DNA from 2 places in the Butyrivibrio sp. XBB1001 genome. Region 1 is predicted to be linked to the other one. Evidence: a T-box and tRNA genes for the amino acid it is inferred to sense, from the RefSeq annotation. Region 1 holds a T-box; the other holds one or more tRNA genes.

Region 1 (16,298 bases):
TACTGGATTGTCCAGTAAAGGGGGTACATATCAGCCAAGGAAACGGTCGTTTTTAACGATTAAATAAACTGGCCAACCTTCTATCAGGTAGCACTCTTTTTGTATCTTTATAATATCACATTCTAGGTTATTATCAAGCATCATATTGATACACTGAAACCTCCAGAAGATGTGGGTGCGGTGATTCCTCCGCCCATAGCAGCGCCGGGCATTGATATTACTGGAGTAATCTGGCTTGAAGTGTTGCCACCAAATATAGTAGCGGGACTAGGAGATGAACTTCCTGTTGAAATGGCACTTGAGTTTGCTGCCTTGGATTTCTCATGTTCCATAAGACCTTTGAGATATTCCTTGTCTGCTTCGGCGATTTCTTTCATTTCTTTTGCGCGGTGCTTTATCTTTAGCATCTTAAGGTCATCCTCAGACATATTAGGGTCTGGTGCATATAGGGTCTCTGACAACTCTGTAAGATCAAGATCCTCCATCATTTCAGACATGGCTTGATTCATTTGATCCATCATTTCAGTCATGCTCTGTGAGGATGCGTCTGCAACCTGCTCAGTATTTTCTGCTATCGATGCCATCATTTCTTCTAGCTCGTATTGGTTTTCTGCTAATAATTCTTCAAGAGACTGCTGGAGTTCATATTGAAGATCCATCTCTGGAATGTATTGGGAATCAACATCAAGGTCACCTTCATTAGCAGCATCTGCTAATTCTTCGCTGTCCTCAAGTTCTTCTAATTCCTCAGGATTTTCGTTTTCGTCTTCGGCCTTTTTATCTTCTATTTCTTCAAGTGCAGCACCAAAGCCCTTTTGGTGACGCTCTACCATTTCTTCCTGCTCCAGGTGAACGGCTTTTTTCCTTGCTACCTGTTCCATTGATTTGGCGTGATCTATAGCAAGCTGAAGCTCTTCATCATCGTATTCACCAGTGTTTCGAAGCCTTTTAAGGCGCATAACCTCACGCTTTGCAGCCTGAACGGCGCTTCTTGCACTGACCGAGTTTTTACTGCGGATTATTTGTGAAGATATTTTCTTGAAACTATATTGGAGTTTCTTTTTCTCATTAGATATTTCTTTAGATTTATTTCTGGAGGCTTTAAGCTGGTCAGCGTAGCTTACGCTTTGCTCAACGACGCTGGATTTCTTTTCCTGTTTCCAACGGTTGTACTCCAGCTTTCTCAGCATATCAGAGCCAGAACCTTCGGTATTCTCGATATTTGGACCTGAGGAGGATTTTGACGCAGATTCGCCCCATGAAGATTTACCTGTGTACATATTTGAGTATGAAGTTACATTACTCAGAATACCTACCGACATTTGCATCCTCCATGACGCATCTGGCACAAAAATCCATTTTGGCACATTAACCCTTATCACCATTTATATCGGCAGTTTGATTGATATAGTTTATATGATAACTTCATAAATGTACAAAAAGATTTATTTGGTATGCATATCAGTATTTTTATCACAAATCATTTCTTGACATTAATTTGAAATGTGAATAAAATCATCTTTAAATATATTTATAGACGTTGAAGAGGAATAGTAACTGCGTAAGCGTTTCAGAGAGAGGGCTATTGGTGGAAGGCCCTTACGATAAAACAGTGAACCTGCCTTGGAGTTCTGTGTGAGATTACTGATCACAAGCCATATTTAGAAACGTATTCGGAGAGTGACAGGTTATGTAAGCACAGCGTATCCCGCGTTAAGGGTTAATGAAGAGAAATCTGGGATATTTGCCATAGACCAGATTTAAATAGGGTGGTACCGCCGATTACCTTCGGTCCCTGTTGTAGGGATCAGAAGGTTTTTTTATGCCTTTAATCCCGCATTTTGTAAAGCGCTGGTTTAGACCTGCGCAACACAGAAACAATGAAAAGGAGAAGAAAAATGGCAGACAAAAAACTCGTAGCAGAAATCACATCCATGGATGAAGATTTCACACAATGGTACACAGATGTGTGCATCAAGGCTGACCTTGTAAGCTATTCTAACATCAAGGGATGCATGGTTATCAAACCAGCAGGATATGCAATCTGGGAGCTCATCCAGAAGCATCTTGATGCAAGATTTAAGTCAACAGGCGTTCAGAACGCTTACCTTCCAATGTTTATTCCTGAATCACTTCTTCAGAAGGAGAAGGATCATGTAGAAGGCTTTGCTCCAGAGGTTGCATGGGTAACACACGGAGGACTTGAGCCACTTACAGAGAGATACTGCGTACGTCCTACATCAGAGACTCTTTTCTGCGATTACTACAAGAATGAGATTCATTCCTACAAGGATCTTCCACAGGTTCTCAACCAGTGGTGCAGCGTAGTTCGTTGGGAGAAGGAGACAAGACCTTTCCTTAGAAGCCGTGAGTTCCTCTGGCAGGAAGGACACACAGCACACGCTACTTTTGAAGAGGCAGAAGAGCGTACACAGCAGATGCTCAATGTATATGCTGATTTCCTTGAGAACGATATGGCTATTCCAGTTATCAAGGGCCAGAAGACAGATAAAGAAAAATTCGCAGGAGCTGAGGCTACATATACTGTAGAAGCTCTTATGCATGATGGACGTGCTCTTCAGAGCGCAACCAGCCATAACTTTGGCGATGGATTTGCCAAGGCATTTGGAATCCAGTATGCAGGCAAGGATAACCAGCTTCACTATGTAAATCAGACTTCATGGGGACTTACAACACGTACAATCGGAGCTATGATCATGGTACATGGTGATAACTCAGGTCTTGTAGTACCTCCTAAGATCGCTCCAATCCAGGTTGTAGTTATTCCTATCCAGCAGAAGAAGGAAGGAGTACTTGAGGCAGCAAATAAGATTGCTGAGAGTCTTTCAGATTTCAGAGTTAAGGTTGATGATACAGACAGAACACCAGGCTTTAAGTTCGCTGAGCAGGAGATGAGAGGAATTCCGGTTCGTGTAGAGATCGGACCTAAGGATCTCGAGGCTGGCAAGTGCGTACTGTGCCGTCGTGATACAAGAGAAAAGATTGAATGTGCAATTGATGAAGTTCCATCCAAGATGGCAGAGCTTCTTGATCAGATTCAGAACGATATGTTCAATAGAGCTAAGGCACACCTTCAGGCGCACACATTTGCAGCTCACAATAAGGAAGAGTTTGCAGAGGCCTTCAAGGAGACAAAGGGCTTTGTAAAGGCTATGTGGTGCGGATGCCGTGAGTGTGAGGACAAGATCAAGGAAGAATACAATGTAACAAGCCGTTGCATTCCATTCGAGCAGGAGAATCTTTCAGACAAGTGTATCGTATGCGGACAGCCAGCCAAGAAGATGGTTTACTGGGGAAGAGCATACTAATTCTATTAGTGTTATAGGACAAAAGAAAAGCAGGAGCGCCAAGTTTGGTTCTCCTGCTTATTTTTTTCCTAATAATACTTAATCTCTTTTCATCATGTGACTATAGAACTTGCGCTTATATTCATACATTCTTTTATCAGCAAGCATGACTACTGAATGAGTATCTCTATCCTTGGTTTCTGACCTAAAAGCATATCCGTAAGATACGCTGTGGTTAGCTTCCGGATCTGTTTCATCAAGAGCAAGGAGTTTGGAATCAAGAGTCATCAGCATGGAATCCAGCAGCTCTTTTTCTATATTAGTAAAAAGAACTAAAAACTCATCGCCCCCAATTCGGAAATACTCGCCGGTTCCTTCAAATACATCCTTAAGGCATGTGGCAAAGGATTTAAGAAGTTTGTCTCCTGCGGGGTGACCTGAGTTATCATTAACTTCTTTTAGCCCGTTCAGGTCAAGGCTCAGAATACAGAAGTCATCTTCTGATTGATTAAGTTCCAAAAGCCTTTTATCACAGCTTACTCTGTTAGGAATATCCGTTAGATTGTCAACGTAGGCTATCTGAGTCAGTGAGGCATATTCCTGTCTCTGGGCAAAGGTTCTTGTCATAAAGATGAAATGATGTAATAGCTGCGTTATAACAAAGAACAGGCTTCCAGCTGGAACAAGGAAGTTTAGTACATAGCTTTGTCTATAGTCTACTATGACGCTTAACAATCCTGCGATGCCATACACTGTAAACGAAAGAGCCAGAATCGTTAGTCCCAGCATCAGGATTCTGGTGGAGGGATTCTTGGATTTAGCCTTTATATCTCTTATGTCATAAACTATCAAAAGAACTAGTCCCAGAAGGCACATAACATAAAATGGCATTCTGAAGTGATGGATGTGAACCCTGTTAAAAAGATGAAGGGCGATAAAGAGTCCGGCAAATATCAAACTTGAGAATCCCAGAAAGATTGTAACGGAATTGGACTGTCTCTTGTGAAGGATATAAACAAGAAGATACATCAGGGGCAGAATAAGATACATTGCGGAGTATTCCAAAAATGTGGCAAAGGGAGTACTAACATAAAAATCAATCACATCATAGGCATTTATCATCCACAGCCCGGTAACTGAGCTTAGTATAGAGCATACAACCTGAGAGGATACCCCAGTTGTCCTTACATAGAACAAAAGAGATATTATAAGGAATACTAATCCAAACAGGATTAGAAAAATGGATGTAAAGCCAGGGAAAAGAACAGAATTTAAAAGAATCCTGTAAATGTCATCATAATTGCCAAGGAGAGGACTTAAGATATCAGCTCTTGAGTCGTTTTCTGTAATATATAGGATGATCGATAGCTTTTTTCCTGCATAATCCGCTGGAAGCCCTACACTATGGAAACCGATGCCGATAAAGGTTGAACCAGAGGTGTCTTCCGTGTATTCTTTTTTGATAAGAACATCATCAAGATATACCTCATATGCACAGAACTGAGTTTTAAACATTAGATAAGGGAAGGGCGCTTTTACGTCAAGAAGGGGTTTTGGCATGGTAAGTGTGAGGATATCACCCTTTGAAAAGGTAGTATCTATCTGGGACCCAAGGTGTTCTAAGTTTGTGTTTAGATAGTGTTCATTGCGATAAGAAATGGTCCAACCCTTGTCGAGGGTAATAACAGGATATTTGGGGGTAAAAGAGAACATAAGACTAAGGCCGGCAATTATTGCCAGCATGAGAATAATAGCAATGATCAGGAAAGATCTCTTTTTATACATTAGTAGTCACCTCCTGATCTTCTTTTCCGTGATGCTCACGTTTCATCTCATACATCCTGTTGTCTGCAAGCATATAGACCTCATTGGCTGAACTGTTTGGAACCTCAAAGCTGTAGGAATATCCATAGGAAACGCTATACTGAAAAGCCTGTTCCTTATGATTCCAGTCACTTATGATGGAGTAAAGCTCATGAATACGCTTTGTTAGATTAAGAGTTCTATCTTCCATCAGAATAACGATGAATTCGTCACCGCCCATGCGTCCTACCAGATTGGCATCCCAGAAGCAGTCAGATAGAATTGTAGCAAAACCTGTAAGGAGACGGTCTCCCTCGTGGTGTCCAAGGGTGTCATTTACCTGTTTTAGCCTGTTGAGGTCAAGGCTTATGATGGCATAGGTGCTGTGCTCAGAAGAAATCATCTGCATTACCTGCTCACACCGTGCTCTGTTTGAAAGACCTGTAAGTGCATCAGTATAAGCTAAATCCGCGATTTTACTTTGCATAGATGCAATATTTGAGCTAAACAAACTGTAATATAGGTAGCTGATCATGAGGCAAACCACAAATATCAGGGCGCCAAGGGTAAAACCTGTGAGCGAAGCATTGGTTTCACCACCTCCATGACCATATTTCAATAGGTTATATCTGACGATATCTATTACGGAAAACAACATGAAAGCTACAAGGCCAAATACAAATATGTTGTCTGCAGCAAAAACATTTTTTACACTATCGTTTCTATGGGCAGCATAGTCCCGGAATATCAGGACCACAGAAATAACAAATTCTATTCCGGATACAATGTGCAGAACGTGAGTAAAGTCAGAAAATCTGGCAATGTGAGCAAAATGAACAACTATTGATGTGAGGAAAAGGCCGATGTCAATTAAAAAGAGACTGGCAAATATCTTTTTGGCTTTTCCGTTATATACACTCATCAGATAGCCGACTATTACAGTTGGAATGTTATAAAGTGAAGCATATTCAAGAATTGTATTGTTGATACTGTTATCCAAAAGCAGGTCGAAAACCCTGTAATAGGACATGACATATATGCCCAGCATAATGGATATTAACCCGCTAAAGAGAATTCGAAGGTCATTACTGTGATAAATAAAAAGATATGGTGACAGGATTATAAGGATGATTCCCAAGGTGAACAAAAAGGCACCAACAGCGATAGGTATAAAGGATTTATGAAAGTCGAGAATCTGGATGTCATCTCTTTCGCCCATATATACGCTTGACAGCCCGGAAAAAGAGGCATTTCTTCCACCAATTAGCTGAATGGTGAGAGTTTTTCCTGCGTAATCATTGCCGAGACTGATATAGTGGTTCTTTTTAGGAACAGTATTTCTATCCAGATAATAGTCCATTCCAAAGTCATAGATCAGTTTTTCGTCCAGATAGACGTAGACAAGAGCATGAATAGAATAGAAAGAAAGACATGGATCATCAAAGCCCACATTATCAAGAGTTCTCGAAATAATAACTTTTTCGAACTCATTTATTACTCCAATGTCGGCTTCAGAAATATCATCGCAGTGGAAAAGCTGTCCTTTACAACTTACTGTCCAATCATCGTCTAAAGAGATGACCGAATCAGGAGGAGTTACTATCAAATCCATCATCTTAACCGAAAATATAGCGATAAGTAGCAGGATGATAACAGCAAAGGACAACAAGAAAATCTTAATCGCCTTTTGATATTTCATAATAAAATCCTCTTAATTACATATATTTAGTATACTTCCATTAGGAGAAATTGCCTAGCATATTATTCACAAGTAAAGGTGTTTAAGCTATTATTGAGATATGAAGATTAATTTACCAGATAATGCAAAAATAATATTAGATACGATCCACCAAGCTGGATATGAGGCTTATGTAGTTGGAGGATGCGTTCGCGATGCAGTCCTTGGCAGAATACCAGGAGATTGGGATATCACCACAAATGCACTGCCTCAAGATATCAAAAAGCTTTTTAGAAGAACCATTGATACAGGAATAGAACATGGAACAGTTACCGTCATGATGGGAAAAGAGGGATATGAGGTAACTACCTATAGAATTGATGGCAAGTACGAGGATAACAGACATCCAAGCGAGGTTACATTTACCAAAAATCTTACAGAAGATATGAAGAGGCGTGACTTTACTATCAACGCCATGGCCTATAGCGAAGAAGAGGGCCTGATAGACAGATTTGGAGGGATTGAAGATATCAAAAAGGGTCTGATCAGGTGCGTAGGAGAGCCAAGGGAGAGGTTTTCTGAGGATGCACTCAGGATCATGAGAGCGATAAGATTTTCAGCCCAGCTTGATTACTCAATAGAAGAAAAGACTAAAGAGGCAATAAAAGAGCTATCTCCAACTCTTGAGAAGATAAGCGCTGAGAGAATACAGGTAGAACTTGTGAAACTTCTTTTGTCAGATCATCCAGAAAAAATGAGAGATGCATATGAACTTGGCATAACAAAGGTCATATTGCCTGAGTTCGACGCATGTATGGAGACAGATCAGAACAATATCCATCATGCTTACTCCGTTGGTGAGCACATTATAAAAGCCATGGAGGAAATAAGGCCAGACAGAGTATTAAGACTCACTATGCTAATGCATGATATGGCAAAACCTGCTACAATTACAGTAGATGAAGAAGGAATAAGCCACTTCCACGGACATGATGTGGAAGGTGTGAAAATGGCCAAGGATATTTTCAGAAGGCTGAAATTTGACAGAGATACTATGGATAAGGTTTGCAATCTTATCCTGCACCACGATGAAAGATTTGAAGCTACCCCCAGAAACGTCAGAAGAGCCATGAACCGCGTAGGCGTAGATGCTTTTAATGACTGGCTGGAGGTCAGACACGCAGACACTCTTGCCCAGAGCGAGTTTGCAAGAGAAGATAAGCTAAGAGACATTGAAGATATAAGAGCTCTATATGAGGAAATTCTCAGGGAAAAAGAGTGTGTCACCCTAAAGGACCTTGCTGTAAATGGCAAAGACCTTATAGAACTTGGAGTAACGCCTGGAAAGACAATTGGAAATATACTAAGTAATATGCTTTTGGATGTTTTGGACAATCCAGAGCATAACACCAGGGAGTATTTGCTAGAGCCGGAGCGCCTAAGAGATTTTATGAGGGATCATTGAGGGGATAAAAGTGAAAAAGATATTGGCTCTTTTGTTAATTGGAGTAATGATCATGGCCTCGAATTCCGCAGTAGTATCAGAGGCTACAAGCGGTGGGAAGGTTAACGTTTCTCTTATTGGCAGGTATGATTCAGCTGATACTGCAGCCATTAGGTCAATTGATGTGGATAAAAAGGAAATACGACTTAGAAATCACTCCACAGGCAAGACCTACACTCTTAGCTATGACAACACCAGTATGATGTATGACATCTATGGAAGGGCACTTTCGCCTAGGCTTTTGGAAGTTGGACAGATTGTAGATGTTACCTTTTTAAAGAGTACCAAGCATATCACAACGCTGGATGTTTCCAGGAAGGCTTGGACTATTGCAACTACAAGAGATCATGACTTTGTCAGATATGATGGCACAGCAAGAGTAGATGGCAGCATTTATAAGATTGATCCAAGGACTCTTATCATAGCCGAAGATCAGCTGGCTCTTGCAGAGGATATCCTTGAAACAGACACAGTAACAGTTTGCGGTATAGACAATGATATTTATAGCGTTGTTGTTGAAAGCGGGCATGGCTATGTGAGTCTATCATCTGAAATGGTGGAAAACCAGAGCCTTGTCGGAGCCTGGATTGAGCTTGATAATGCAGTAATTCATAAGATTTCGCCTAACATGCTCCTAAGCGCGCCTGAAGGGGATTACACATTGCAAATCCTTGGAAATGGAGCCAATTACCAGACTGAAGTTAATATATCCCGTAATCAGGAAACAGTTGTCGATACAAGTGAGGTTAACATTTCAAGGCCCAAGGAAGGCCTGGTTACCTTTGAGATTGAGCCGGAAACAGCAGAAGTTTTTGTGGATGGTCAGAGAGTCCTGACAAAGGTTCCTCAGACTATTCAGTATGGTTATCATAATCTGAAGATCATAGCTGATGGCTATATTACCCAGACCAAGTACCTCAAAATAGGAACACCCAAGTCTGTTATCAGCTTATCTTTGGAAAAGGATTCTGCAGCAGTTGAAAGTAGTAGTGCGGCTTCAGCATCTACGCTTCCTCATAAGGAATCCTCTGATCTTAGCAACAAAGACGCAAGCAGGGATAAGAGCGCAAGCACAGCAACTACGGCTGAGCAAAAGAAAAAAGAAACAGTAAGCCAGAATTCATCTGATAATCCAGCGCAGAACAAAGTGATCGAGGGCTACAAGATATATGTGGATGAACCAAATGGAGCAGAGCTTTATTTTGATGGTAGTTATATAGGAATGATTCCATGTAGTATAGCCAAGATTTCCGGGAACCATGAAGTTATCCTGAAAAAAGATGGCTACGAGACAAAGAGCTACAGAATTCATATAGATACATCCAAGACAGATCTTGAATATAAGTTCCCGCCAATGGTCAAGATTAAGTCTGATGAAGATTCATCATCAAGTGCTACGACAGCTTCAAGTTCATCAGGTGATTCTTCTTCTGACGCTTCATCAGAGAAATCATCAGATTCATCAGGGGATGCTTCTTCAGAATCCAGTTCTGGCGGACAGGACTCCTCCAAGGATGCAAGTTCAGGAGAAAGCTCTGATGATAGCTCTTCTTCCTCATCATCTGATGGAGGAACACATTCAGGCAGTACAGAAATAAGCGATGCAGCAAGCACAGCCTCTGCATCTTCAGGAGATTAAAATGAGATTAGACAAGTATTTAAAAGTAACAAGACTTATAAAAAGACGCACAGTTGCCAACGAAGCCTGTGATGCAGGGAGAGTACAGATAAATGGCCGACCAGCCAAGGCTTCTGCAGAGGTGAAGGTTGGAGACAAGATTACGATTGGATTTGGTAACAAAGACGTAAATGTAGAAGTATTAGATGTGCAGGAAACCATCCATAAAGAGGACGTAAGTCAGCTTTATCGTTATATTTGACACGAAATAAAAAACTGTATTATTATAAATTTAGGAAAATTTCAATATTTTTTGTATGAGGGAAAGTATTATGGCAAGGCGAGCACGCTACAAAAGGCGTCGCTTCCAAAATACGGCAGGTATGATCTGGGCTAGTATTGTAGTGCTGATCTTAGTCACGGTTGTATCAATATCGAGTGTTTCGCTAGTTAAAAAAGCCAATGAATATCAGGCTAGAGAGGAGGCACTCGTTGCACAGATCGAAGAAGAAAATAAGAGAAGTGCAGAGATTGCCGAATTTGAGAAGTATACGCATACGCGTAAGTACATAGAGGATACAGCCAGAGATAAGCTGGGACTAGTATATCCCGGGGAGATTGTCTTTAGAAATGAAGACAACTGATCATGAACTGAGGCGCAGGCATCAATACGAGGAAACGTATGAAGTCTGCGCTTTGCTTTTTTCCTTAGGTTTATTATGAATAATTTTGAAAATAAAGTTTATGAGTTTATTAAAGTTAATAATATGATCAATCCCGGAAGCACTGTGCTTGCGGGTTTTTCGGGTGGTGGCGATTCAACTGCCATGCTTCTTGTGCTGTGCGCCCTAAAAAAGGTTCTTAACATTAAGATAGTTGCGGTGCATGTAAATCATGGTATCAGGAAAGAGGCAACTGAGGACGAGGCTTTTGTAAGGGCCTTCTGCACTGAACATGATATAGAGTGTGATTTTTATAATAAAGATATTCCTGCCTTATCCAAAAAGTGGAAGATGACTGAGGAGGAGGCTGGAAGACGCGCCCGCTACGAGGCATTTGAGGAAACAGCTAAAAGAAAAGGTGCAGACTGTATAGCTGTTGCCCATCACCAAAATGATGTGGCTGAGACACTTCTTATGAACCTTCTAAGAGGAAGCGGACTTCATGGAGCAGGCGCTATAAGACCGGTAAGAGGAAACATAATAAGGCCTTTTTTATGCGTCACACGAGATGAAATTGAGAAATATTTAAAAGCAAAGAGACAGCTCTTTTGCCATGATAAAACCAATGATGAGAATATCCATACCAGAAACATAGTGAGAAATATTCTCATCCCAAAAATGGAAAAAGATGTAAATAGTAGTGCTGTAGCGCATTTGTGCAGAGCTGCTATTGAGTTTGCCAAGGCAGATGATTATATCCAGAATAGGACTGATGATGCTTTTAAGCAGATAGTCAAGGGGAATAAGAGTAAGCTTTTGATAGACCTGAAGTCCTTTAGGGGCTGTGATGAGGCTATTAAGGCTAACATTATATTAAGAAGTCTTGAGAAACTCACGCCTCACAGAAAAGACATCACGTCAGCCCATGTTGACTCTATACTTGCTCTATCTTGTGATTCATTCGGAAGCGCCTCTGTGGACCTGCCATATGGGCTTATAGCAAATAGAAGCTATGATGAACTTACCATAGGCAAAAAGGACACAAAAAATTCACCTGATAGTGCAAAAGAGGTAGAAATACCACGGACTTTGGATGTGGGCGATAAAATATCGTTTGAAATTCCAAATTTAGGTGTGGCACATATAAGTATATTGCAATATAATGGTGGGAAACTGTTTCCGTCGTCAGCGTATACTAAATGGTTCGATTATGATAGAATACAAGGAGCTGTTTTTAGATGCCGCAGACCAGATGATTACATCCTTCTAGAGCAGGAAGATGGCCTTCACAAGAAGAAAATAAGCAAGCTTATGACTGATGAGAAGGTACCAAAATCTAAACGGGATGAGATTTATCTCTTGACGGATGGTAGTAGCGTTTTATGGGTTCCGGGAGTGCGAATGAGTGGAGCCTATAAGATCAGCGATACAACAGGCAGGATATTAGCTATAAATATTGAATAATGGAGGTTTTTAATAATGGCTGAATCAGTTCGTGTCCTTCTTACAGAAGAGGAAGTGGATAAGAGAATCCAGGAATTGGGAGATATGATTAGCAGGGATTATCAGGGCAAGTCAATTCACCTGGTATGCGTCTTAAAGGGCGGTGTTTTCTTTATGTGTGAGCTTGCTAAGCGTATTACTGTTCCTGTAACTATGGACTTTATGTCTGCTTCCAGTTATGGAAGTGCTACAAAATCAAGTGGAGTAGTTAAGATTGTCAAGGATCTTGATGAACCACTCAAGGACAGAGATGTTCTTATTGTTGAGGATATCGTTGATTCAGGCAGAACTCTTTCATATCTTATAAAGATGCTCGGAGACAGAGGACCATCCAGCATCAAGCTTTGTACACTACTTGATAAGCCAGAGAGAAGAGTTACAGATGTCAAGGTTGATTACACAGGATTTGAAATTCCTGATGAGTTCGTAGTAGGCTATGGTCTTGACTACGACCAGAGATATCGTAATCTTCCTTACATTGGCGTAGTAGAGTTCAACTAATTATCCTTGAAGGGGGTAAGGGGAATTTGAATAAATCCAGAAGTTTTAATTCGCTGTTCATAATCATTCTGATAATGCTTGCTTTTGTAGTTGTTATGGAATACGGCAGCGGACTACTAAATAATAGTAATGATGTGTACAACGTGACAACACTTACAAGAGATATAGAAGCTGGTCAGGTTGGAAAAGTTGTCATTATGCCAAATGCAGAGACTCCCACTGGATCTGTAAGAGTATTGTTTACTGACGGAAGTGACGAGGTTCTTTTTTACTCAACAGACGTCACAAAGGTAGAAGCTCTTTTGACTGGAACAGATGTGATCTTGGAGGTCAAGGACATACCTTCTGAGAATATACTGATAAACGGTATTATTCCAATAGTAGTTGGTCTTGTTATCATGGTATTTTTCTTTACTATGATGACTGGAATGCAGGCTGGAGGCGGAACAAATGCCAAGATGATGAACTTTGGCAAGTCAAGAGCCAAGATGTCCACCAGCGAAGAGAATAAGACCAAGCTCGATGATGTAGCCGGACTTAAAGAAGAGAAGGAGCAGCTTGCAGAGATCATTGAATTTCTAAAGGATCCTGCCAAGTTCACCAAGGTTGGAGCAAGAATACCTAAGGGCGTTCTTCTTGAAGGTGCTCCTGGTACAGGTAAGACGCTTCTTGCCAAGGCTATAGCTGGTGAAGCGGGAGTTCCATTCTTTACAATATCAGGTTCAGACTTTGTTGAGATGTTTGTTGGTGTAGGTGCATCAAGAGTTAGAGATCTTTTTGCAGATGCAAAAAAGAACGCACCATGTATCGTCTTTATCGATGAGATAGATGCCGTTGCCAGAAGACGTGGAACCGGTATGGGCGGCGGACATGATGAGAGAGAGCAGACTCTTAACCAGATGCTGGTTGAGATGGATGGATTTGGAACCAACGAGGGAATCATTGTTATGGCGGCTACAAACCGTGTAGATATCCTTGATCCAGCCATCATGAGACCAGGACGTTTTGATAGAAAGATCACTGTTTCAAGACCTGATGTAGGTGGAAGAGAGGAAATCCTCAAGGTACATGCCCGCAATAAGCCACTTTCCGATGATGTTGATCTTAAGAAGGTAGCACAGACTACAGCTGGATTTACTGGAGCTGATCTTGAGAATCTCCTAAACGAATCTGCTATTAATGCAGCCATGGGTAACAGAGGAGTTATCAAGCAGGAGGATATAGAACGAGCATTTATCCAGGTTGGAATCGGTACTGAGAAGCATAGCCGTATCATTTCCGACAAGGAAAAGAAAATCACTGCTTATCATGAGACTGGTCATGCAATCTTGTTCCATGTTCTTCCAGAAGTTGGACCAGTACATACAATATCTATCATTCCTACAGGACTGGGGGCAGCTGGTTATACAATGCCACTTCCTGAAAAGGATGAAATGTTTATTACCAAAAAGAGAATGCTTGAGGATATCATGGTTTCTCTTGGCGGAAGAATTGCAGAAGAGATCATTTTCGGCGACATTACTACTGGCGCTTCAAGTGATATCAAAAAGGCAACTACTGAGGCCAGAAACATGGTTACCAAATATGGCATGTCGGGGAATATAGGCGTCATAAATTATGATGAGAATGAGGAAGATGTATTTATCGGATACGACATTTCTCATTCCAAAAAGCACAGTGAGTTCATGGCGGGGGAAATCGATAAAGAAGTTAAGATGATCATCGATAAATGCTATGCTAAAGCTAAGGAAATAATACTTCAGTACGAAGATATACTCCATAGCAGTGCGAATCTGCTGATTGAGAAAGAAAAGATTGGCAGAGAAGAATTTGAAGCTCTCTTTGAGGGGAGAGAAATCATTACTGACGTGGATGTAGAAATATAATTTAGTAATAATGCACAAAAACATACAGCTGTTTTTGACAAATTTGTGAAGTATTAGTCTTTACGCGGGTATGGGTGGATGTTAGTATAATATGCGTAACCCCCCAATACATTATATAGTTTTTTGCTATACCCCATAAGAAAGAAATACCTTCTCTAAAAAGACAGCGTCGTAGCTGTCTTTTTTGCATGTATAGGAAAGAGTATGAACACAAAAGCTTTATTTCATGATATGACCCTGGATTATTTAAGACCAGCGGAACCAGATAAGAATAGAAAGACACAGGTAAGACTTAGAACTGCCGCAGGGGATAAGGTAGAACCTACACTTGTTTGGGGTAATGAGAGACGCAAGATGCGCCTTAGTGAAACTGATGGTGAGTTTGCTTATTATGATGTGGAAGTGAAGACAGGAAGTGAACCTGTGATGTACTACTTCGAGATAAGTGCTGATGATGGCAATGCTTTGATATACGATAAGAGAGGCTGCAGCAGGAATATCCTTGATAGCATGAAGTTTAAGATATTTCCAGGCTTTTCTACACCATCATGGGCCAAGGGTGCTGTTATGTATCAGATCTTCGTTGACAGATTCTGCAATGGAGATAAGTCCAATGATGTACTGACTGGAGAATATGTTTATAACGGACACAAGAGCATTCATGTTGATGAATGGAGCCAGTATCCAGATTCAAAATGGGATTTTGGAGAGTTTTACGGCGGAGACCTTAAGGGTGTAATGGACAAGCTTGATTACCTTAAAGACCTTGGAATAGACGTGATCTATTTTAATCCACTGTTTGTTTCTCCATCTTCTCACAAGTATGATACTCAGGACTACGATCATATTGATCCACATTTTGGAGTGATATTGGATGATGAGGGTGAGCTTAATGACGGTTCACAGGATAACTCAAAGTCCACAAGATATATTAGCAGAGTTACCAGTAAAAAGAACCTGGAAGCCAGTGATGCCCTTTTTGCGCAGCTTGTAGAAGAGGCTCACAAGAGAGGCATAAGAGTAATTCTGGACGGAGTATTTAACCACTGTGGTTCCTTTAACAAGTGGCTGGACAAAGAGCGTATATACGAAAAATCCAGCGATTATAAGAAAGGCGCCTATGTGGCTGGCGACAGTCCTTATCATGACTTCTTCTCTTTTAACGGAGGAAACTGGCCATACAATGGAAATTATGATGGCTGGTGGGGCTATGATACCCTTCCTAAACTCAATTATGAAGGCTCTAAGGAGCTTGAAGATTATATAATAAGAATCGGACGCAAATGGGTTTCTCCTCCATACAATGCTGATGGCTGGAGACTTGATGTGGCGGCAGATCTTGGCCACTCCAGGGAGTACAATCACAAGTTCTGGAAGAAATTTAGAGCAGAGGTCAAGAAGGCCAATCCAGAGGCTATAATTTTGGCTGAGCACTATGGACCAGCAGGCGAGTGGATGCAGGGAGATGAATGGGATACTGTAATGAACTACGATGCCTTCATGGAGCCACTTACCTGGTTCCTGACTGGAATGGAGAAACATTCAGACGAATTCCAGCCTGCAAGAGTAGGTAACGCAAGAGAGTTCTTTGACACTATGAACTACTGTGGAGGCGAGAATTTCAGCATGCCTTCCCTTTACACTGCTATGAATGAATTGTCTAACCATGATCATTCAAGATTTCTTACAAGAACATCTCAGAAGGTGGGAAGAGTATCAGATCTTATGCCTTCTTCTGCAGAGACAGGAATCAATAAAGGCGTTATGAGAGAGGCAGTTATTGTTCAAATGACATGGCCTGGTGCTCCTACAATATATTACGGGGATGAAGCAGG
Region 2 (16,298 bases), on a different contig from region 1:
CCTGCTCTACTCCTCTGAGGAAGCAGCCCAGGAAGCAATTGACGCTTACAAGGCCGATGTTATGGGCGAGGGCGACACAGTTCTTGGTGAGAAGATAACACTTACTCCACAGCCTCAGGTTTCTATTACTGTAGAGGATCACAGCACAGGATATGTGGTTGCCATGGTAGGTGGCCGTGGTCAGAAAACTGCCAGCAGAACACTTAACAGAGCAACAGATGCATATCGTCAGCCAGGTTCTACCTTCAAAGTTCTTTCAACCTACGCTCCTGGTATTGACAGCGCCGGCCTCACGCTTGCTACTGTATTTAACGATGCCCCATTTGCCTATGATAATGGAACTCTTGTAAAAAACTGGTGGGGATCTGAATATAGAGGTCTTAATACTGTAAGAACAGCCATCAGAGATTCTATGAACGTCATTGCAGTTGAGGCATTTACACTTATCACTCCTCAGCTCGGATACGACTACCTCAAGAATTTTGGCTTTACTACCATAACTGATGGAGTGGTCATAAACGGTAAAGTTTACTCCGATATCCAGCAGTCAACTGCTCTTGGTGGACTTACCTTTGGTGTAAAAAATATTGAGCTCAATGCCGCATACGCAGCAATTGCTAATGGTGGTGTATACATTGAGCCTAAGCTATATACTAAAATTGTCGACCACGATGGCAATGTGATCATTGATAATACTGAGCCCAAGTCTAAGAGAGTTTTAAAAGAGACAACTGCATTTCTTTTAACAAGTGCTATGTCAGACGTTGTTACAAGCGGCACCGGTGGATCAGTAAACTTTGGCACAACTGCTATTGCAGGTAAGACTGGTACAACTACAAACTATGTTGACGTATGGTTTGCAGGTTATACCAACTACTACACAGCAACTACATGGACTGGCTATGACAACAACGCTCACATGGGTGATCCTGCTGAGAAAAATCTCTCCAAGACAATGTGGAGAAAGGTCATGTCCAAGATTCACGAAGATCTTCCATACTCTGGCTTTTCTGTTCCATCCGGAATTGTAACAGCTACTGTATGTTCAAGATCTGGCAAAGCTCCTATAGAAGGCTTGTGTAATGGAACTCTTATGAGTGAATACTTTGAAGAAGGAACAGTTCCAACAGAAAGCTGTGATGTCCACTATGCGGGAACTATGTGTGCTATCGACGGTCGTCCAGCTACAGAGTTCTGTCCATTTAAGACAGCAGGTGTATTTGAGCTCACCCCCGAAGTTCCAGCAGCTCTACAGTCCGGCTTCGTAAATTACACACCGACCAATTCGGCTTATACTACAGTGACTGATGAGAATGGCAATGAGGTCCGTGTTCTTAATACCTGCCATCACACTGGAGAGTTCATGACTCAGGAAGGAATTGACGCTATAATTGCTGCGGAACAAGCTCAAGCAATTGCAGCGGCTCAGGCAGCTCAAGCCGCAGCTCAGGCAGCCAATCCAGAAGCTCCTGCTCCTGAACAACCAGCAGCCGACTCAGTAGTCAATGAAGTTCCAGCAGATGTATCTGCCGGCAACTAACAGGCCATCGTTCTATTTAAGAAAAAAATGCCATATCCCGCATCGCGGGTTATGGCATTTTCTATTGCTGTACTACTCACCGTCCTTCAAGTTTACGCTGCAGTATGTGCATTAAAACTGCGGAAACATCTAAGAAAACCTGCATTTGTCAGTGATGAGGGTCATACGCCCTCAAGATCAAATTGTGGAATGAAGCTCTCTGTTGCAGTTTCGCCTACCTGCATAAAGCCATTTACAACGCCAATTTGGGCCGCATAATCCACAAGGCTATCATATTCCCCTTTTGTTACCTTTCGGTCAATTTCAGGGTATCTGGAAAGTTCTCCGTTAGGGGTGTACTGATTCAAGAGACTAATATATATATTATCTCCATATTTATCATAAAGATATTTCACTATAAGTTTGCCTTGTATCAGCATTCCAGGCATCAAGAGATGTCTTACTACAACGCCCTTGGTCATGATCCTTTCACCAGATATCTCTTTTTCCACAAAGTCAGGTTCAGGCCTTTGTCTTACCATCTCTTCTATGGCCGCCTTAGCTGCTTCTACATAGCCCGGTGCCCTGCTATACCTAACAGAGTCCTCATCTCTTATATACTTAAAATCTGGAAGATATATATCAACAAGGCCATCCAGGCTTTTTACAGATTCAAGCTCCAGATAGGATGAGGTATTAAAAAGAAATGGGATCTTGATTCCTCTGTTTTTGGCCCTTTCTATGGCAGTTCTGATAGTTGGGATAAACATATCACCTGTGACGAGATTAATATTATTGGCGCCCTTTTCCTCAAGTTCAAAGAAGATATCCACAAGCCTGTCAGTACTAATAACCTTGTATGTCTGCCCACGGCTGATAGCCTTGTTCTGGCAAAAGACACAGCCCATATTGCAACCGGAAAAGAAAACCGTTCCAGAGCCTGATGTCCCTGAAATACAGGGTTCCTCCCACATATGAAGGGCCGCTCTCGAAACACATAGATCACTTTTTACCTTACAAAAGCCAGTAGTTAAGTTTCTGTCCACTCCACATTTTCTAGGGCACAATATGCAATTATGATATTCTGCATGATCATCTCTCACTGGCTGCACCGCTTATTTTATGCTTTCTCACATAGTAGATATAATAAAAGAAAAATAGAATCGAAGTTGTTATCCATGTAATCGGGTAACTAGTCTCCACCATCTCAATTGTTCTGTTATATGGAAAGGCCACCAGGATCCATACAACCCTCAGAAGACAGATTCCGCTTAGAGTAATCAGCATAGGAACCAGAGCGGATCCCATACCACGCAAAACTCCAGAAAAAATCTCAACTCCCACATAAGTCACATAAAATGGGGCCAGGAATTTTATCATCTGAATACCAATATTGATTACAGACATATCATCCACAAATATGTATAAAAAGCCCTTTCCAAAGAAATATAAAACAATACTAAGTGGAATTGTTATTATTGCTGCAATTGCAAAGGCCTGTCTTGTACTACTTCTCACCCTGTCATACTTGCCAGCGCCGTAATTCTGCCCAGCAAAGGTAGTAACCGCGGTTCCAAGAGAACTAATAGTCATCCAAAACAGAACATCAATTTTACCATAAGCTGCCCAGGCCGCCGTGGTATCTTTTCCAAAACTATTAATAGAAGCCTGAATAAGCATATTGGAAAGAGTATACATTGTAGTCTGGATTCCTGCAGGAAAGCCAATACTGATGATCCTTAAGAGCATCCCCTTGTCTATTCCTATCTTTGTTATGTAAAGTTTAAATGAATCATTACTCTTTGCAAGCATATATACCACAATAATGGCGCTAAGTACCTGGCACATTACTGTTGCTATAGCCACACCAATAACACCCTCAGTAATTCCCATTTTGCCAAGTCCAAGGCCTATGACAAAGAATATATCTAAAAAGATATTAACAAAACAGCTGATTATCAGAACTATAAGCGGTCTTTGAGAGTCACCTACCGCCCTAAGGATACCAGCTCCCATATTATAAACGAGGTTAGCAACCATTCCAATAAAGTATATCCTCAAATAAGCCGTAGAGGCCTCTATTACCTCTGGAGGCGTCTTCATAATATCAATAACCCATGACGAGGTTATAAGGCCTATTATGGTTATCAGAATGCCACCAGAGATAGCCATGGCAATTGCTGTGTGCACGGCCTTTTTAACCTCTTCCTTCCTGCCAGCGCCATAGAACTGCGCAATTACTACAGTTGCTCCAGAAGAAAGCCCCATAAAAAAGCCCACAAAAAGATTGACTACCATTGCGGCAGATCCGCCAACAGCAGCAAGTCCTTCACTTCCAACAGCCTTACCCACAATAACAGCATCTACGGTGTTATAAAACTGCTGAAAAAAAGCTCCCAAAAGAAGAGCCCAGAAATATGAGATCATGCCCTTCCAAATGGAGCCTTCAGTTATTATGTTATCTGATGTAGCCTTTTTTATTCCAAACATTGTTTCCGCACCTGTTTCTAACCTTATGTTTCAAAGAAATCATTTATCACCTATATACATGATACATGATTTGTAAAATAATTTTTTGTAAATTAAAAGTAAAAAGCAAAAGGTGCTTCATGTATAAACATGAAACACCCTCTAATCCTGCGGATAACAGGACTTGAACCTGCACGGTCGCCCACTGGAACCTAAATCCAGCGCGTCTGCCAATTCCGCCATATCCGCATAGTGAAAATTATAAAATAAAAATCCCTACTCTTCAAACGAAGTCTAGGGATTAACAATGAGACACGGGGGATTCGAACCCCCGACAACTTGATTAAAAGTCAAGTGCTCTACCACCTGAGCTAGTATCCCATATAATCTTGTATCTTCGCTGCGACACTATAACAATCCATCGCATCTAGCTGGGCTAGCCGGATTCGAACCGTCGTATGCAGCAGTCAAAGTGCTGTGCCTTACCGCTTGGCGATAGCCCAAGATTGTAAGAGCTTAAGCCACATTCAGCTGGAGCTTCTACATAATAATTGTATGCCAAGTTGAAAGCATATTCAAGAAAAATGCTCCGACATAAATCGGAGATTCTCTTAAAGGGTGGCTAGAGGGACTCGAACCCTCGATCTCCAGAACCACAATCTGGCGCGTTAACCAACTACGCTATAGCCACCATATTAACGGACTGGGAAGATCACTCAGACATTAACCATTGTCTGTATCTACCCTTGGCTCGTACAGACCAAGGTCAGTACTCTGCTCAAAAAAATAAGTGTGCCCGAAGGGATTCGAACCCCCGACCCACGGCTTAGAAGGCCGTTGCTCTATCCAGCTGAGCTACGGACACACGTTGAAGTGTTGGATAAAATATATCCAAAGCGGGTGATGGGAATCGAACCCACGTATCCAGCTTGGAAGGCTGGTGTTCTACCATTGAACTACACCCGCAGATGTGCGTTACGTAAGTCGGGGTGACAGGATTCGAACCTGCGACCCCCTGCTCCCAAAGCAGGTGCTCTAGCCAAGCTGAGCCACACCCCGATTCGTTTTTCGTTATTGCCTTAAGCCGTAACGCAAGAAGTATTATATAATGATTTTGAAGCAAATGTCAACACTATTTTTACAAGTTTTTTTTCGTAATTATAAGTACTTTATTTCATAAGATAATTCACCATCATCCTGGATGGAAAGCACTAAATAACTGGGTTTTCGTCCTTCTTGTCTCGGATAAGATAAGCTACCTGGATTAAACAGATATACACCATCAACATTTTTTGCAACTGGTTTATGTGTGTGACCAAAGATAATAATATCTGCTCCTCTTGATATTCCTTCACTCTTTATACTCTCAAGATCCATACTTACAAAATAATTATGACCATGGGTTACAAAAAATGTATGACCATCAAGTTCAAATTCCAACTCTCTCTGAAGGTCAGAGAAAAAGTCATTATTGCCTGATACAAAATACACAGGGCAACCTACTGCCAGAGCAAATTTTCCCTCAGAGCCCTCAAAATCGCCACAGTGTATTATTCCATCCAATGGCTCTTCTATATCAAGAACATCATAAAAATTCTGATCTCTTCCGTGAGTATCACTTACAACTAGATACTTATGCATACTTCCAAACAAAACCTTTCTTTACGCCATTTTTTAGCCAATGATCAGCCCTGAATTTCTCTTCTAAGGACCTTTTCCATTTCCCTAAGGGCCTTACCCCTATGGCTGATGGCATTTTTTTCATCCTCTGTGATCTCAGCACTTGTCTTGCCATATTCAGGCAGGAAAAATATAGGGTCATATCCAAAACCATTACATCCAGCTATTTCATGAGCTATATGGCCCTCCATCTTACCAAGCGTTCCAAACTCCCTGCCATCAGGAAAAACAGCAGAAATCGCGCATACGAATCTTGCTGTACGCTGCTGTTCTGCCACCCCATCAAGTTTGTCTATTATAGCCTGATTTTTTATATCATAAGATGTATCCTTGCCCATATATCTGGCTGAATATATTCCTGGTTCTCCATTTAAATAATCAACTTCAAGCCCCGAATCATCAGCAAGGACAATGCTGTCATCCTGCGGGTTGAGAGCCTTTAAGCTCCTCGCTACTGATCTTGCCTTGATCATCGAATTCTCAGAAAATGTTGATCCATTTTCTTCTATATCATCAGTCACTCCGGCATCTGCCATAGACAAGATTTCCATCCCAAGATCTCCTAGAATCTTGTGTATTTCCTTGAGTTTACCTTTATTACCAGTTGCAAATACTATTCTCATTTTATCTCCTCAAATCCCTGCATTATGCCCTGATAGAGCCCTTCTGCAAGTTTATGTTTGTATGACTTATCAGATAATCTCTCCTGGTCTTGTGTTCCTCCAAGACTTCCCACTGATACCCTTGCAGATGGAACCTGGCTATAGGATAAAATATCATCATTTGTTTCATAGACACCTACCACATCTGCCCCAGCTTTTGAAGCGCAGGATGCTGCCATAAGTCCCGCAAATTCAGCATTATTAAATCCTCTCAAAAAGAACTCACCATTATAGTAAGACCTTACCCCATCCTGATGATTCTCATAGCTTTCTGTTCCAATCCGCAGTACAAGATCCGCCTCAGTCTCATCTATCAGTTCACTGACCCTTTCAGGTGAAACCTCTCCTGATGAAAGTCTCGTATAATAAAACTTAGTACTGCGATCGTCAGCCTTTTCAGCCTCTCCCTTTAGCAAAAGAGCTACATCAAGCGCTATATCTTTTTCCAAAGGATCTGCAGAGTCACGTTCTACCACTGTATCAGGCGCCACAGGGTCAACCACAACAATGTTGTCATATTTGTCATAGGGCTTAAAAAAGCTCACCTCAATAGTACTAGACTCCGTCAAAGAACTCTCGTTAGCATATAGTCCATCTAGTTTAAAGTCAAGGCACACACTTCCTGAGTCATTCTCCGAAATGCACACAGCACTCTCTATGATATCCAGATCCGTCAACACCGCATTATCCAGATAAAATCCTTCTTCACGCCCATCTATGTATATCAGAAGTTCGTGATCAATATATCTGTCTTCCAGAATAATATCATCAGAGCTCACGCTCTTTGGAAGTGGGATAGTTAATTTCCCTGATTGACCATTGGAAACCTCACTACTGATAAGGAGATTAAAAGATTCCTCGCTAAAGCTTCTGTCTATCTCCTTCCCAGCAGCATCAGTTATCAGGATATGCTTGGTGGCTGCCCTTTGAAGCATCATGATCATGCAGACCCCCGTGAAGACAGATGTCTGGTAAAAAAACTTCTTCATTCCTGCATTATTCATAATCAATCATCCATTTCTCTTAGGGGGCTTGGGTCCCATAAACTGATAAAAGTAAGTCTTTATCATACCGTTGTAGATCTTACGATTCTTGTCAGCCTTCTTGCCGATGTATTTCTCAGCCTGCTCAAATCCGGTTATAAGATACATTGACCAGGCATCAAGTTCTTTATACCTTGCTCCAATTGTCTTATAAAGGGCTGGTAATTCCTTCTGGTCGCCAATACGCTCACCATAAGGAGGATTAGTTATTATAAAGCCATATTTCTTCCTATGACTTAAATCTGCAATATCTCTTGCCTGAAAATGGATCATATTCTCAACACCGGCTTTTTTGGCATTGATGCGGGCTATTTCAACCATCTCAGGATCAAGGTCATATCCCTGAATATCTGTTTCTACACTAGTATCTATCTCATCTCTGGCCTCGTCTCTGACATCGGTCCAGTTCTGAGGTGTAATGATATGTGTCCAGCTCTCAGCAGTAAAATGTCTGTTCATACCAGGAGCTATATTTGCTGCCATCATTGCTGCCTCAATAGGAATAGTTCCACTACCGCAGAATGGATCTACCAAAATCCTGTCTCCATGCCAAGGTGTCAGCATGATAAGCGCAGCTGCCAGATTCTCTGCTATAGGTGCCTTGGATTCCAGCTTTCTGTAGCCTCTTTTGTGAAGAGAATCTCCTGTGGTATCAAGAGCAACTGTTACTTCATCTTTCATGAGAAAAACCCTGATAGGATAGCTTTCCGCATCCTCTTTGAACCAGTCAGTATGATAACTCTGTTTCATTCGCTCCACTATGGCCTTTTTAACTATTGATTGTATGTCTGATGGGCTAAAGAGCTTACTCTTTACACTAGAGGCCTTTTTAACCCAGAATTTACCTCTCTCTGGAATAAACTCCTCCCACGGAAGCGCCTTGACTCCCTGGAATAATTCCTCAAAGGATTCTGCGTGGAAACTTCCTACCTTGATCAGAATTCTCTCTGCAGTCCTAAGGCAGATATTGGCGCGGCATACAGCATCAGCATCTCCTTCAAAGGTGATTCTGCCATCCACTGACTCCACAACATCATATCCAAGGTCAATAATTTCTTTTTTTAGTACCGCTTCCAGGCCAAAATGGCAAGGAGCTATAAGTTCCATTTTCTTCATATACTCTTTCTTTCAATTAAAAAATTATTTGTTCACTCTTTTACAAACAAGGTCATTATATCATAAAAAGGAGCCCGCTATTATAGCGAGCTCCTCAGAGTAGTAAACTTTTTTATTTTACAAGAATACCATTCTCATCAAATGTATATTTCTTGCCCCATTTTGTGATAGTTTCGTTCTTGGCAAGTGTGTAATCACCCTTAGCATAATACTTGTTATCACCAACTGTGATCCAATCCTGTCTAACGATTCCACCATTTGCTTTTGCATAGTAGGTATAACCATCAACATCAAAGAAGCTATTCTTAACCTGATGGTAGTTCTCATCAAAGTAGTATCTGTTGCTCCACTTTGTCATAAATCCTGTAACAGCCCTGCCTTCTGCATCCATGTAATATGTATACTCATCTACAGTTACATAGTCGCTCTTGACCATTGAGCCATTTGCCTTAAAGAAGTAGAGATTTCCATTAATTTTGTTAAGTCCTGTAAGAGTCTGACCATCTTCTGTAACAAAGGTTGTCTTGCCCCACTTTGTAACAAAATTGCCCTTTATTTCAGGTTCTACTGGTTCTTCCTCTTCCGCATCTCCAGCAGCATCTTCTGAAGATCCAGCAATATCTCTTTCATCCTTAACAGCCTCATAACTTCCGTTAAGAGAAGCAACTACATCAACAGCATCAATTCCAGCTGCTGTAAGAGCGGATACACCTGTATCTGTGAGCTTTAAGAAATCTCCAAGAGATATTCTGCCATCAGATGTTCTAAGTGAAGCTGCAACTGCATATGGATCTGAAGCGTTAGCATAAGGCGCTTCCAGTGATGCGAACCAGTCATCGGAAACCTTGAGTCCTTCTGAGTTAGCACTCTCGCCATCATTCCAGAAGAAGTTAAGCTTGCCATAGATATTGTTCTTATCCTGTGTTCCCTTAGCCTTGATGTTCTCATTTGTGCCTGTTCCAGTAGTACGATATGAAAGAACACCGTCAACATAGTAGTTTGTATTTGCTGTGTCATTAGTATAAAGAGCTACATTGTTGCTGCCATTATTAAATGACATTGAGTTAAATACCTGGATATCAGGGCCAGAGTTTGAATCAATACCCTTAGCCTTATTTCCCCATGCTACTGAATTGATGAGCTTATGAGGACCAGAAATGCTAGATCCGCCCATCTTAAATCCGTTACCATTTCCTTCATCCTTACCATCAACACCGTATCCATTAGCAAAGGCTACACAGTTCTTAATTGTAACCTGTCCGATAGGACCTGATTCAACCTTGGCAAAAAGATCCCATCCGTCATCAGCATTGTTGTAAGAGATACATCCGTCAAATACAATTCCATCACCGCAGGTAAGCTTTGCAGCAAATCCGTCTGCATCTTCGTAACCTGCATCTGCATTGCTATAGGAAGTGCAGTTAAGGATAAGATCGTAGCTAGGCCATTCATCTCTAGCATCTGTTGAAAGATATCTGCTGATCTGAATACCAGTATTACCATTTTCGTAGGCACGGATATCTTCAAGTGTTATATGACTACCAGATACCTGGATACCCTTAAGGGAATTACCAGACTTTGTACAGTCAATTCCCTTTACATGCCAGTAATCACCAGCAAAGATAAATCCTGCGCAAGCGTTGTTAAAGTCAAATACTGCTCTTCCACCATCAGCTATAAGTTTGATTGGCTTTGAAGGTGTTCCATCGATTCCTCTCTCAACCTTAACTGTGCTCTTAAGACTATATGTGCCTGCTGCCACAACAATTGTCTGGCCAGGCTGAGCATACTTAACAGCTGTATAAATATCTACAGGATCAGCCTCTGTTCCTTGTGCATCTGCCTTACCAGCAGGTGTTACATAGATCTTTTCATCATCATTAACAGTTGCATATCTTACTACATGCTCAAACTCAGCTGTCTCATAGGATGAAAGTCTCTTATGATCATCATTGTCAGGAAGGAAATCAGCATTTGGAGTAAATGTAACTGTAAATGCATTATCGCCCTTTGTAAGCTTGGTTACTACGCTTGTTACCACGCCAGCTTTTACTTCCTGAGCATCAATAAGTGCTTTACCAGACGCATCCTTTACAGTAAGGATTCCGTCTGCGTTTCCTGAATACTGAAGCTCATACTTAGCAGTATTTGAATATGTAGCTGAAACAATCTGGTAGTTTGGAGCTACATATGTAACTGGCTTTTCTTCTGCAGGAGCATCCTCAGAAGGATCAATTACTGTAAGCTCAATATTGCTGAATGTTGCCTTAAATGTTCTTGATGCAAAGAAACCAACATAAATATTATCAGAATCTATAGCACTAAGAGCTTCTGTATCATAGAACTTCTTTGTTCTGAGTACATTGCCGTTCTCATCAAGATAACTTACAAAGAAGCCTGTGTTATTCTTCTGGATACGAAGAGTTACAGTTGTGATCGGATTCTCAATTGTACCCTTTGCTGTTCCAGCTGTCTCTTTTGCAAACAGGTTGTATGTGCCTGTTCCCTGTGGTCCACAGCTAATTTCAAGAGGATACATATGAGAAGAAAATGCCTCATTTATAGTTGCTGTATCGCCGGCCTCAAGAAGTGGAAGATTCTCAGTTGTAGCACCTACCTTCTCCTGAGCGCCAAGTCCAAGCTTCATTGTGATCTTATCTGGTGTAACATCTTCTGTTGCATCCTGTTTGTCAGCATCATAGTAGTACTCAACCTTTGTTCCAGATGCCATGTAGGAATTGTTCCAGAAGGTTGCGCTGTTACCATTTACCCCAACTCTGTCTGCAGCCATAAGGCCAAAGCCTTCCTGGCCATTAGTAAATGCCCATGTATCAATTGTAGCTGTAGCTGTAAGAGTAAAGTTCTTGCCAGCTGGAACTGGTGTGTAATAGAAAGCAAGGCCATCTGTAGAAGCTGGTACAATCTTGCCCTTATTACCTGTGTTCCATACAGTCACTGATCCATCATCATTTACTGAATATCCTGTATGTGATCCCTTGGATACTCCTGAACCAAATGCTGCAAATACCCACTCGCGCTCACTTTCTTCTGTGATATCCACAGAAAGAATAGCTGCTTTTGAAACATCATCGCCGCGATTAGCCACCAGTGATATCTCATATTCATGGCCAATGTTCAGATTTGTAAATGTATAAGAATATTCTGTTGTATCATTGTCAACTGCTGCCTCTGGAGTAACAGTTGCCTTGTCCAAAGATGCAGAGTCTGTCTTATCTGTAGCAAGAAGCGAATAAGATGTTGCTTCTGGAACTGAATAGAACTTAACTACAACTGTTCCATTTCCCTTATTTACTGCATTTTTAAATGCTGGTGTTGCAAGAGGAAGAATAAATGAGAAAGCATCTGTCATAACGGACTCCTTAATCTCTTCTTCATCATCTCTGGAAAGAACAGCCTTGAATGTATACTGGCCTGTCTTTGTTGGCACAAAGCTCTTTGTGAAGGAAGTTCCTTCTGCAATTGAATTTACGGAAGAAATCTCATTTCCTTCAGCGTCAAACATTGTGATAACAAGACTGTCACCACCATCAAATCCAACTGCACCCTGTACAGTAACATCGATTTTGCCAGCATCAGAAGAGTTAAGCTTAACTTCTGAAACAACGGGTGCTGCAACACTGCTCCAGTCAGCTCTTTCTTCTACAACAGCTGCTGCTCCATCTGTAACCTCAGCCTTGAAGAAATAGTTAGATCCGCCTGAAGGAATAAGATAGTAAGTTCCAGCCTTTTCAAGTTCAAAGCTTGAGATATAAAGGCTATTCTTGACTGCGCCATCACCGGAATTTGATACCTCTGCTCCGGAGGCATCAAGAATTGCCATAGGACGGTTGTCGCCACCGCAAACCCACCAAACTTTTACTGTTGCATTATCGCTTGATGTAGTAAATTTAACTGCATTCTTTTCGGTAGAGCCGGCTCCACCCCAGTTGATCCTGACTCCTGATGTATAGCCATCATCCCAGGTCTTGCTGCTGGTATCTACCTTAGTCTTAGCTGAATAGATAATTGTAAAGAAGTCATCTGTTCCAGTCTTTTCTGCTTCTCCATCAGCCTTTGCTCCAGCAGAAAATGTTGCCATCTGCGCTGTCTCAAGCACATATGTTACAGGCTCTGCTACAACATCCTCAGTTACTACAACCTTGAAGATGTAGTTATTGTTTACGCTGTTACCAAGGAAGTAAGTTCCAGCTTCCTCAACTCTGAGAGTTGAAATATATGGTGAATTCTTGGTCCATGTTCCCTGTGTAGTAGCAACTGCTGCTCCAGTCTTGTCAAGAACAGTGATCTGACGGCTGTCATCTCCGCCCTGTGCCCACCATACCTTAATGGTTGCTGCGTTCTGTGTTGTAAACTTGATCGCATTCTTCTCTGTAGAAGCAACGCCACCAAAGTTTACTCTCTGAGCAGATGTATAATCATCTTCCCATGTCTTGCTACTGGAATCTACCTTTGACTTAGCACTGTAAATAAGTGTGAAGTAATCCTCTGTGCCAGCCTTCTGTGTATCTCCATCAGCCTTTGCTCCAGCTGCGAATGGCTCAAGTGAACTTGATTCAAATACAAACTCTGTAGTCTGAGAAACTGGTCCTTCAGAAGGAGTTGGTGCTGCAGGCTCATCCTGTGAGCTTCCATCTGGGAATTTGATTGACATATCCTTGCCGTTTGCTGTAAATGGATCCCAGTCTCCAAGGAAAGCTGCTACTGAAATAGCTGTTCCATCTGCAAGGACTGCAGTCTGTGGCTGCTGTACCCATGTCACACGATTTGCGCTGTTGTTCTCACCAGAAACTTCATAGGTGCCATACTCAACGTTTCTTGCCGACTCTCCACTAAGAGATGTGTTCCAACCAGCTGGCTGGATAAGTGAAGTCTTGGCATTTTCATCATAGGCTCCATCCTTCCAGTTTGTAGCCTCAACAACTGTATCAAAGAATACTACCTCTGATGTATTTGCCTTCCATGGTCTTCCAAACTGACCTGGCTTGGATACATACTTGGATGCTGTATCTACACCTGGTGTTGTGCTCTTAACTGTGCAGTTATACATAAGATATCCGCGCTGAGCACTTGATGCCTGCTGTGCAGCTGTTATATAAGCCACATCATTTTTATCTTCGCTTGTATTAAGAACAAGATCACACTTTGCAAACACTGCTGTCATTCCGCCAAAGATATAATCTGTTCCGCCATATACTGCGCAGTTGTAGAAAGCTGCTGTAGCATTGTCTGCACCGTAAAGTGTATCCTGACGGCCAATAATGCGGCAGTTCTCAAAATAGATCTCTGTAGCTGACTTTGTAAGTGCCAGTGCTGCTGCTCTTTCTACATATTTTTTATCCTGAACAGTTGTATCAAAGGCCTTCATAGAAGCTCTTTTTACTGTTCCCTCTTTGGCACCAGACTGAGGAACGATAACATCCTCTGCTGCCTTCTCAGACATGTACTGGTTAAAAGAGTTCTCGAAGATAATGTTCTTTGCTTCAAATCCTGCAGCATCAACTACTACTGAAGCATTCCAGTATGTAGCAGTACCTGAACCAGGGTTAATAACCTCTGTATATCCATTAGCCTTATTAGCTGCAAGAGCCTCTGCATCATACTTGTAAGAACTATTCATGCTGTAGTATGTGTAGCCATGGCCATAGTACCAAGTCACACGAACTGCATTCTCATCGATATCCACACCAGAATTTGTAAGTGCATTTGATGGTGAATTGCTTGCATTTTCAAGAGTTACATTAGGAACATCAATAACAAGCATTTCTTCATAGTTGCCTGGCTGAACCTTGATCGTTACTCGCTCGCCATCTTTTCTATCCATAAGACGAACAGCTGCAAGTGCATCGCCAATTGTCTTATACTCTTTATCTGCGCCAACTGTAAGCTCTGACTTGTACTCTGTCTGATATACAGCTGCTATTTTGGTCAGATAAGATGAACCCAGAACAGTGATATCTACATATCCTGCTCCGCCCTTATAGTCATAGGTATATGTCTCATTACTTGAAGTTGTTCCAGTCTTTACACCAACTGATGCTTCGTTCTCATTTTCAAAGTAGTAGGAGTACTGATAATTACCAGTTACCTGAATCTGGCAATCTCCCTTTACAGGAACGGAAATTGTGCCAGCTCCACTATACAGATACACACCGTTATGAGATCTTCCGTTTGTCCATGAAAGACCGTTATAAGTTCCTTCAGTAGCATTTGCAAACTTAGAAACAAAAGAAGCATCTGCGAAATCCCACTCTGTTATATCAGAAGAGAAGGCAATTCCCTTGCTAACAGCTGCGCCGTCTACTACAAGGTCGCTTGTGAGCTTCTGTACATATGCTCCTGAGTTGGAAACCTCAACCTTGTACTGACCATTTCTAAGAGCTATACCCTCTGTGCCAGTAAACTCATATACATATCCGTCTTTAGCAAAATCATTTTCAGTATCCAGTCTTGTGAATGTGAAAACTGCCTCTGAAAGATCTGCCTTGGTAGCCCCTGATGGAACGATCGTCACATCGTACACAGGCTTCGCCTCAAACTCAATTGCAGTCTCTTTGTCACTTTCTGCAGTAAGCTTTGTTGTAAGAAGATCGTAATTCTCGACAAAAGCTGTACCTTCTTTATCTTCTACAGATACTGCGTACTCTACGCTCTTCTGAAGTCTTACTTCATACTCGATAGCATCTTCTACAAGAGAAAGCTTGATCTGTGGAACAAATACAGAATTCTCATCCTGTGGAACAAAAGAAAAGTCTGCTGCTGCCACAAAATCTGCCAGTTCATCCTCGTCAATGCCTGTAATCTTACCAGTTACATCAACAAGAGATATTCCCTCCACAGATATATCTTTCTGTGTATCTTCACTTATATTGACAGTTTTATCAGAAGTAATAACATATTCATCTGCACCTTCAAGGCTGAGCTCATAGTCAAAGCCCTGTGCAAGCCTAGCTGTATATTTGCCATCAGCAACTGTTGCCTTAACAACATTGCCATTAGCCTTGTTTGTAAATACGATGTCAAAAGAGCCTGTGCCTTCAAATCCTTCTACTTCGCCAGTAAGATCTGAATACTTGGCATGCTCTCTAAGAACTCTGGCAAGTACCAGCTTCTCACTTGCTGAAAAAAGCTTGTACTGTGCTGTATTTGCTGGATAGAAGACCATCTTTGTTACTGTACTTCCACCATTCTTATGAACAAAAAAGGCGTCATCAGAAGCATCTTCCACGTTTCTAAAATGAACTTCAGAATCTGTTCCGTTACTTGCTACATATGCAGTAATGGTGTCGTCTGCCTGACATTCAAGAGCTACATAAACAGCATCTGTTGAACCTTTATTGGAATAGATATATCCGGAATAAACATTTCCATCACTATCCTTGAGAGACTTCTCATCATAGTGAGTAAGTGCAAGATTGGTAGTTCTAAGTCTGTGAGTTGTAGAATATCCGCCATCCTCAAAAACAAAGTCTCCATTATCAACTGAGAAAGATGCAATATTAACACCCTTTGTCCCAGCCTCTACTGAATAAAAGCTGTTGATTGTAGCTACATCCAGTCTGTTATTGTAGTTGCTTCCAAGATCCTCGGCTCCAAAATCCCAAACATCAGTCTTGGAATTATCAAAGTTCCTGTCTGCGGTAGTGTCCTCAGAATCAGAAGTTGCAAGTTTGTTAGCAAGTTCTTCCTGATCTGACTTTTCGTCTGTCTCTTCTGCTTCCTTGCTGTCATCAAGTGCAGCTGAATCTGAAGAAGCATCTGAAACCTCAGATGAGTTCTCTGAAGCTCCTT

The links. A T-box is a leader RNA that pairs with one kind of tRNA and senses whether it is charged. The one in region 1 lies ahead of proS (proline--tRNA ligase), so its partner is inferred to be a tRNA-Pro.
Region 2: it encodes a tRNA-Pro, which carries the amino acid that the T-box ahead of proS (proline--tRNA ligase) is inferred to sense. The anticodon was not compared.

What each region holds. Positions count from the first base shown of each region.
Region 1 covers NZ_AUKA01000012.1:286-16,583, forward strand. The annotation lists gene G631_RS0110950 (hypothetical protein) at 141-1,322, opposite strand; T-box leader at 1,532-1,800, shown strand; gene proS (proline--tRNA ligase) at 1,899-3,329, shown strand; gene G631_RS0110960 (GGDEF domain-containing protein) at 3,408-5,093, opposite strand; gene G631_RS0110965 (GGDEF domain-containing protein) at 5,086-6,810, opposite strand; gene G631_RS18905 (CCA tRNA nucleotidyltransferase) at 6,911-8,254, shown strand; gene G631_RS0110975 (PEGA domain-containing protein) at 8,265-9,932, shown strand; gene G631_RS0110980 (RNA-binding S4 domain-containing protein) at 9,934-10,173, shown strand; gene G631_RS0110985 (FtsB family cell division protein) at 10,244-10,555, shown strand; gene tilS (tRNA lysidine(34) synthetase TilS) at 10,631-12,037, shown strand; gene hpt (hypoxanthine phosphoribosyltransferase) at 12,053-12,577, shown strand; gene ftsH (ATP-dependent zinc metalloprotease FtsH) at 12,604-14,463, shown strand; gene G631_RS0111005 (alpha-glycosidase) at 14,668-16,298, shown strand, end outside.
Region 2 covers NZ_AUKA01000006.1:189,438-205,735, forward strand. The annotation lists gene G631_RS0107320 (transglycosylase domain-containing protein) at 1-1,540, shown strand, start outside; gene G631_RS0107325 (radical SAM protein) at 1,702-2,493, opposite strand; gene G631_RS0107330 (MATE family efflux transporter) at 2,612-4,009, opposite strand; tRNA gene G631_RS0107335 (tRNA-Leu) at 4,158-4,237, opposite strand; tRNA gene G631_RS0107340 (tRNA-Lys) at 4,297-4,369, opposite strand; tRNA gene G631_RS0107345 (tRNA-Gln) at 4,420-4,491, opposite strand; tRNA gene G631_RS0107350 (tRNA-His) at 4,606-4,679, opposite strand; tRNA gene G631_RS0107355 (tRNA-Arg) at 4,780-4,853, opposite strand; tRNA gene G631_RS0107360 (tRNA-Gly) at 4,884-4,954, opposite strand; tRNA gene G631_RS0107365 (tRNA-Pro) at 4,973-5,047, opposite strand; gene G631_RS0107370 (metallophosphoesterase) at 5,147-5,629, opposite strand; gene rdgB (RdgB/HAM1 family non-canonical purine NTP pyrophosphatase) at 5,674-6,291, opposite strand; gene G631_RS0107380 (N-acetylmuramoyl-L-alanine amidase) at 6,288-7,334, opposite strand; gene G631_RS0107385 (THUMP domain-containing class I SAM-dependent RNA methyltransferase) at 7,341-8,489, opposite strand; gene G631_RS20140 (pectinesterase family protein) at 8,602-16,298, opposite strand, start outside.